Regions from separate parts of the Alicyclobacillus fodiniaquatilis genome, predicted to be linked through region 1. Evidence: predicted binding sites of a transcription regulator. Region 1 holds the regulator's gene; each other region holds the start of a gene.

Region 1 (2,276 bases):
GACGAATTGTTTGCTACCCCCTTCAAAGCAGACGATGTTGCAGGCATCGTGCACTACGCCCGTTCGCACGGCATTTCAACCATCCTTCACACGCACGAACGCGCGGTTTCCTTTGCGCCGATTCCCGAGCAGTACAAAGCGATTTTGGCATTCTTCGATTTTCCGTCCATTGAGATCGTGCCATTCGCAGTGGCCAATCTCGACAATATCAACATTTTTCAGATCAACGCGTTCATGACGCGCGAGTGGGATGCGGATTTTGAGACGCGATTCCCGGCGAGCTACATCTATAGATGGGATACAAGAGCGGTTGATTTTCAACGAAGGAAGTCGGATAAGTCGATTGGCGCCAAACATCTGCTTGATCATTTGGGCATCAAACCAGAGCATGCGCTCCACATCGGGGATGGAGGCAATGACATCGGCATGTTCAAAACGCTTGGCTATTCCTATGCGATGGGCAACGCGACCGACGACGTGAAACAGTTCGCCAAACGGGTGACGACTAACGCAGAAGACGATGGTGTGGCGCGCGCTTTACACGAGCTTGGCCTCATCTCCTGACACTTTGATGGCACAAAACAAGTCGTGATCGAACAAACGTTTGCCATCGACGTCCTTTATATGTTACGATTGCGCCAAAAGATGACAAGGGATGTGTAGAACCGTGACCCAACTCACCGCAAGGCAAGAGGCGATTCTCGATTTTATTCGGAAAAATTTAAATGAAAAGGGATATCCACCTTCTGTACGGGAAATCGGTGAAGCAGTGGGCCTCGCGTCCAGTTCTACTGTCCATGGTCATTTGGAACGTCTGCAGCAAAAAGGTTACATCCGGCGAGATCCAACCAAGCCGCGCGCCTTGGAACTACTTCAGGACACGGGCGATTCGATGATGAATGACGAAGCAGCGAGCACGACGGTAATGGCCCCCATTCTCGGCCGTGTCACAGCGGGACAGCCCATCGCCGCGTTTGAGGACATTCAGGGATACCTTCCCCTCTCTCCGGAATTCGCCCATAACGAAGACGTTTTTGCGCTGAACGTCAGCGGCGACAGCATGATTGAAGCAGGCATTTTTGACGGAGACATGGTGATTGTCAGGCGGCAATCCCAGGCCATCAACGGAGACATTGTCGTGGCCATGACAATGGATGACGAAGCCACTGTCAAACGCTTCTTTCGTGAACAGGGACGCGTGCGACTTCAACCGGAAAACAGCCGTTTAGCGCCGCTCTACTATCCGGACGTGGTCATCTTAGGGAAGGTCATTGGCGTTTTTCGCAGTCTGCGCTAAAAGACGCTTTCAGCCGTTCGCGACTTATTCGCGACTTAATTCAGCCATGTCGTTGGAACTTTATCCATCGTCAATTGGCATCTTCCTCAACATTTGAGAACAGTCGGATGATTGCCAAACTGTAGACGCTGATTTAATCTACGTATTCATCATGCTTTGGGAGGCTATGAGCATCCCCGCTCCCCCCTATAGAAAGAGCATGTACACCTCTTTCTCCGGGAGTAGCTCAAAACCGAATTTTGCATATAGGTGTTTAGCGGGTGTATTCTCCCTGTCTGTCTCAAGTTGTAGTCGGTTTGCGCCCTTCCCCTTTGCAAGCGAGATGGCGTGCGACAATAGCGTCGAAGCAACACCGATTTCTCGATATGCAGGCAGTGTATACAAAGCCTGCACCCGCAAAACCGGCAGACCTTTTGAAGTGGAAAATCCCCAATCAAGCACGATAAATCCAACGTATGTCTCATCGTACCGCGCAAGAAAAGGTGTCGCAATTTGATAATGCAGAAAACGCTTTAAGATCTGCTGAGCTTCTGTTTGCTGTTCATCTGAATATTCGACGCCATACAGATAGCTTGCTAAGAGAATGCTGGCTTCCGCTATCAACGGTTGAGTCAGCGCCACAATCACTATTTTCCCTCTTGTCAAATGTTATCCCTCCCTCCTCCAATTCATCTATACCTACTGTAAAGTTAAAGTTACTCCATTCGCCATATCCTGCAACTCGAGTAACGCTTTTTGCTTTCTAGTACACCTGTGCACCCATGCACGTAATCGCTCTTTTCACAACATCCAAAAAAAGCACCCACGCCTACATCGGAATGCAGACGGTGGATGCTTTTTCTTAAACAGCTATAGACCCTCTACGACGGGCATGTCCTGTATTAATACAAGGACAAGTATTGATCTCGTTCCCATTCGGTCACTTGCGTGCGGTACATGTTCCATTCGATTTTCTTGGCTTCCAAAAAGTGAACAAGCA
Region 2 (2,276 bases), on a different contig from region 1:
ATTTGTGGGCGATATACGTGTGATAGAAGCCGTGATTGCCAATTTCATGCCCATCATTGTGAATTCTTCGTATGATATATGGAGACTGTTGCGAACGATAGCCCAATACAAAAAACGTCGCTTTTACGTGTTCCTTATGTAAAATGTCGAGGATTAAGGGAGTATAAACGGCATCCGGTCCATCATCAAACGTCAAATATATCTTCTTGACGTTTGTCGCAGCAGACACATTTGATACACAGTTCGTCAACATGCAAGTTGTCGTGCCGAAGATAAGCGCGCATAAGGCATTTACTGTTCTGCGAGCGATTTTCTGCATATTCATCCCCATCCCTTTGTTGTGAAATACCAGGAAAGACCATAGTTCAATTTTCCTCATGAGAAAACGAATTATGTGATTTGCAACTCGATTTCACAATTCAGACATGGATGACTGCACACGGGCTTCTTTCATTCTGAGTGGATTTCTTATTCATGGACCTATCACAGAGGTATTGGAGTACGCTTGTGTTTCGTTTGGGGGTGTGAGGTGTAAAATGCCTTGCCTCATGAAAAAGACCGCACATGGCGGTCTTTTTCCGTAAGTCGCAGATGGTCTTGAGACTTCCTAAAAGGTTGTCACCATTACACATCATCCTCCTTACAAAGATTAATGTGTCCAGGAGACGATGGATTATGCAATCCGCTTTTCCCTCTTCAGATATGACATCCGTTTGGCAATTCTAAATTTAAAGCGCCTCAACATCAATCAAGCGGTCAAACGGCACTTTTTTCCGATCACCATTGATATTGAGGTACAAAACGCCATCCCGTGCCTCTGGGATGCCCTCTAAGAATTCATCCTCAAATGAATTGAACAATTGAATGCAAACGGACGTCTGATGTTCAATTGCATCGCTGATGACATATCCTATATCCTCCCATTTTTGTTGAGAAAGAATCGGTTTCTTTTTGATTTGCTGCTCACGCTTCAAACGTGTCATGACATCTGTATGTTCAGGTAGCATTAAGCGCATGCTCTCAAACAGGTTGCCATCAGCAATTCCCATCGTCTCTTCATCTCCACTACATCATGCCGTTCACAAGAACATATGTTCTGTTCGGAATGAGTATACGACGATGAGCAGACAGATGCAAATATTTGAGCATTGGTCAGCGAGTTACCCGCATTATGGCAGCGGTTACAAATTCAATGTTCACAATGCAAGCGATTTACACGAAAAAACGTTCACATTGTAAACGTTTCACCGCCAACTTTTGCTGATGACACGGCTATATAATGTAACCAACAAAAGAAAAGAGGTGCTGTATTATGCAACCTTTGGATACGAAGGGCATGCAATTTGTGTATCAAGCAAGACTTGAAAATGCTGCAAACAATCGTCGCGGTCATGCAGTTGTGAATCCGTCAAACAACTTTTTCCGCAAGATGTTGAACGGCTTTACCGCGGCCAGTGCGCGTAACGGAAAGAGTCACAAGTTGAGCAACAGGCCAATCTCCTAACCTCCGGGTTGGAAATTGGCTTTTTTTCATTCCCAGGATATTGCCAGCATCCGCCACTAGAACTGCACTGATACAATTTGGCCTTAACTACAAAAAAACGCCCCCACCGCAAAGGTGAAGGCTTCGGATTGAGTGGTTAAGTCATCAGATGATGTTAACTGGCTTACCTCAAAATTATCTTAAAAACATCAAGTTCGCACAATTCGATCCGACTTTCTACCGCAATTCTATCCAACTCTTGATATCAAAAGGACATTGGCCCTATTCACCCAGACACCATCATCCACTTCAACAAACTGTTGCTTTGAATGATTCAATTTGTCAACGACATATTGAGGTTGGATCCCCTTGAATTCTAACGGCTCCTCTGTTTCCAGTAAATAAACACGCGTAAACGCCATCTACATCAACCTCCTGTTCACAACCTATGCAACACAGAGCGCCATCTTTCATTTTTCGACACCTTCACCCACCCAGTGCCCTGATAAACTGTGCGGTACATGAACCCATACAAAACAACCCTCTGCACATAAGATGATGCCTTCTTACGCACAGCAAAATCGTTTTAAAAGGACACACGCCCGTTCTATTTCGACATGATTTGGCCATACATTCGGTGCTTTCAGATCAAAACCAAAGAGGGGGGAGGCACAGGCAACAACGTCACTTCATCGCTGATTTTTTCGGACACCCGTTTTTTGCGGAGACAAGCTTCTACCTGACTGCATTCACTGTGGCAGGAGGGATAGCTATGATATCTGCCGTACAAATG
Region 3 (2,276 bases), on a different contig from region 1:
GCACGTTTTTTTAATCCCCACATTTTATCAACTGGAAGCGTATGCAATAAAGAAGGCACGTCATCTTCCTGCCACCAAACGATGCCACCAGGCGTTTTTTTTGCCGTGGCATTGCTCATCTTGGCAACCCATTTGTTCGGCCCCATACCAATGCGAGCGCGTATCCTGAATAAATCCCAGATTTTTTGTTGTAGTGTACGAGCTGCAGCCATCGGATCTGGAAACAATTTCGAAGGCGATTCAAAAGCAAAAAACCCCTCATCGACTGAGTACTGCTCCTGTAGCGGAAAAACTTGACGCATGACCTCCTGAATTCGCACAGATACTTGCAAATAGAACTCCATATGTGGGCGTACTACAATCAAATGACGATTGAGGCGCAATGCTTCGCCAAGGCGCATTGCATTGCTTACTCCAGACTTTTTCGCAGTGGGAGTAGCGGCTAAAATAATGCCAGATCGCCGAGCTGGATCTCCTGAAACTACAAGTGGCGGGTCTGTCAAGTCATCAAACTCCCGGCGCCGAGCCGCGTATTCTTCGCGGCTTGCGACTTCACAGGAGGCGTAAAAGGATTGCATATCGCACAAGCCGTAAATCAGCTTTCGTGTCATGGCGTGATCATTCCTGTTCTCTTAGCGCGGTTCTTCGACTCGGCATCGAGCATTTTTCGCATAAAGATCGCCTCATCATGGTGTTGGCCATATTGGTATTGGATCCAAACATCATGATGATTCACCTTTCGTTCAATGATTCGTAACCCAGCTTCACGCATCTGCGCTTTTGTAAGCGCGATTTCATTTGTGATCGATTTCTGGATAGATTCAAGCAGGAGCAACCTTCGAAGTGATGCCGTTGGCCGGTCCATATACGCACCCCTTATACGAACATACGTTCTGTTAATGGGTATTATATGCTTGCTAAAAGGAATAATGCAAAGGGTTTTGGAGGTAAGTTGTGGCAGTGGGGATACTACTTAGTGATAGCAACGATGAAGCATCATGTGCTTTAACGCCATCTGTTTATCAATTGACTTTGACTAACTTTGACTTTATACTTATGTTGCAAGAAAGATAGTTTATATACATGGGGGTATCATTGATGGCGCTAGATGAAGCACACCGATACGAGCATTTTGTTAGAGGAGCATTTAGAACTGTGACCGGAGTAGATGTAGATCGTGGAGAAGATCCAGGGTGCTTAGCAGATGCGGATTACGTAGGTTTGAATGCCGTTGCGAAAGTTAAAGTTGGAACGGGTTATGCGATGGCTATGTATAACAGCCACATCCGGAAGGGTCCAAACTGTTCCAGTTTGAATCAGACAGAATATGACCGCATGGACACCATCATCGAAGATGTATTGAACGCCGTGACCATTGCACAAATTAACCAATACATCACGGAGTATAGGAACAACTTCTTCTCATATCTCTAGTAGGAGAAGAAGAATAGCCAATCTTGTCGAGGTTGGCTTTTTTCTTTAATAAAATCATCCTTGTATGGTTGTGGTTGACTTTTCTTAAATTGGCTGCACACATTTTGAAGAGTCATTTCGTACGTTTCCCACCAACTTACTTACAGCATAAAATTCTGTGTCATCCGACGGATACGGTCTCAACATGTCAGTCAGCAATTCTACGTCTGTTAGCCCGCGGTCTAACCACGTCATCACTTGTTCGCGAGGCAAAATCACCGGCATGCGATTGTGAATTTTCTCGGTTCTGTCATTTGGTGGACAAGTGATTATCGCAAAAGTGGAAACCTTCTCGCCGTTTTCGCTTTCCAGCGTGTCATAAATACCAGCAAAACTAAAGATTGGCTGACTCTCTACATGGATGTAAAACGGCTGCTTATCCGACGGTCTCCACTCGTAATATCCTGTCGATGGGATAAGGCAGCGTTTGCGCGTGAGAAGTGGCTTAAATGTTCGGTTGGTTGGTAGCCCTTCGGCGCGTGCATTGATTGGTTTGGTCTTTGTGTCTGCCCCCCACACCCTCGGCATCAGTCCCCACTTCAGGGGCCCCACACGCAACTGATTATTGTCGTCTGCGATTACAGCTGCTACGGACTGCGACGGCGCAATGTTGTACCTGGTTGGCATCTCATAAGACGACTCTGTCAACCCGTAATACTGCAACAACTCTGTCATATCCGAGGCAAAGGCAAATCTCCCGCACACTGTCATCACTCCTCATGACCATTCTAGCCAATTCATCAGCTGTATAGATGACTTATTATGTATCCAATACAGCATCAAATCCCCCTACAGATAATGGA

What was found. Region 1 encodes LexA, which represses DNA repair genes until DNA is damaged. Its sites were predicted from a motif close to CGAACATATGTTCG; they were not measured.
Region 2: ACFSB2_RS20255 (YolD-like family protein) is a predicted target of LexA. The motif match lies at 1,218-1,231, and genes of this name have one in related genera.
Region 3: ACFSB2_RS05200 (YhjD family protein) is a predicted target of LexA. The motif match lies at 882-895, and genes of this name have one in related genera.

What each region holds. Positions count from the first base shown of each region.
Region 1 is NZ_JBHUCX010000020.1:263,865-266,140, forward strand. Features, by position in the region: gene ACFSB2_RS07575 (HAD family hydrolase) at 1-564, shown strand, start outside; gene lexA (transcriptional repressor LexA) at 668-1,297, shown strand; gene ACFSB2_RS07585 (GNAT family N-acetyltransferase) at 1,484-1,942, opposite strand; gene glnA (type I glutamate--ammonia ligase) at 2,179-2,276, opposite strand, start outside.
Region 2 is NZ_JBHUCX010000083.1:141,209-143,484, forward strand. Features, by position in the region: gene ACFSB2_RS20250 (polysaccharide deacetylase family protein) at 1-319, opposite strand, end outside; gene ACFSB2_RS20255 (YolD-like family protein) at 729-1,049, opposite strand; gene ACFSB2_RS20260 (hypothetical protein) at 1,313-1,504, shown strand; gene ACFSB2_RS20265 (hypothetical protein) at 1,732-1,905, opposite strand; gene ACFSB2_RS20270 (hypothetical protein) at 2,256-2,276, shown strand, end outside.
Region 3 is NZ_JBHUCX010000017.1:9,530-11,805, reverse strand. Features, by position in the region: gene ACFSB2_RS05205 (DNA polymerase IV) at 1-611, opposite strand, end outside; gene ACFSB2_RS05200 (YhjD family protein) at 608-865, opposite strand; gene ACFSB2_RS05195 (hypothetical protein) at 1,099-1,434, shown strand; gene ACFSB2_RS05190 (SOS response-associated peptidase) at 1,519-2,178, opposite strand.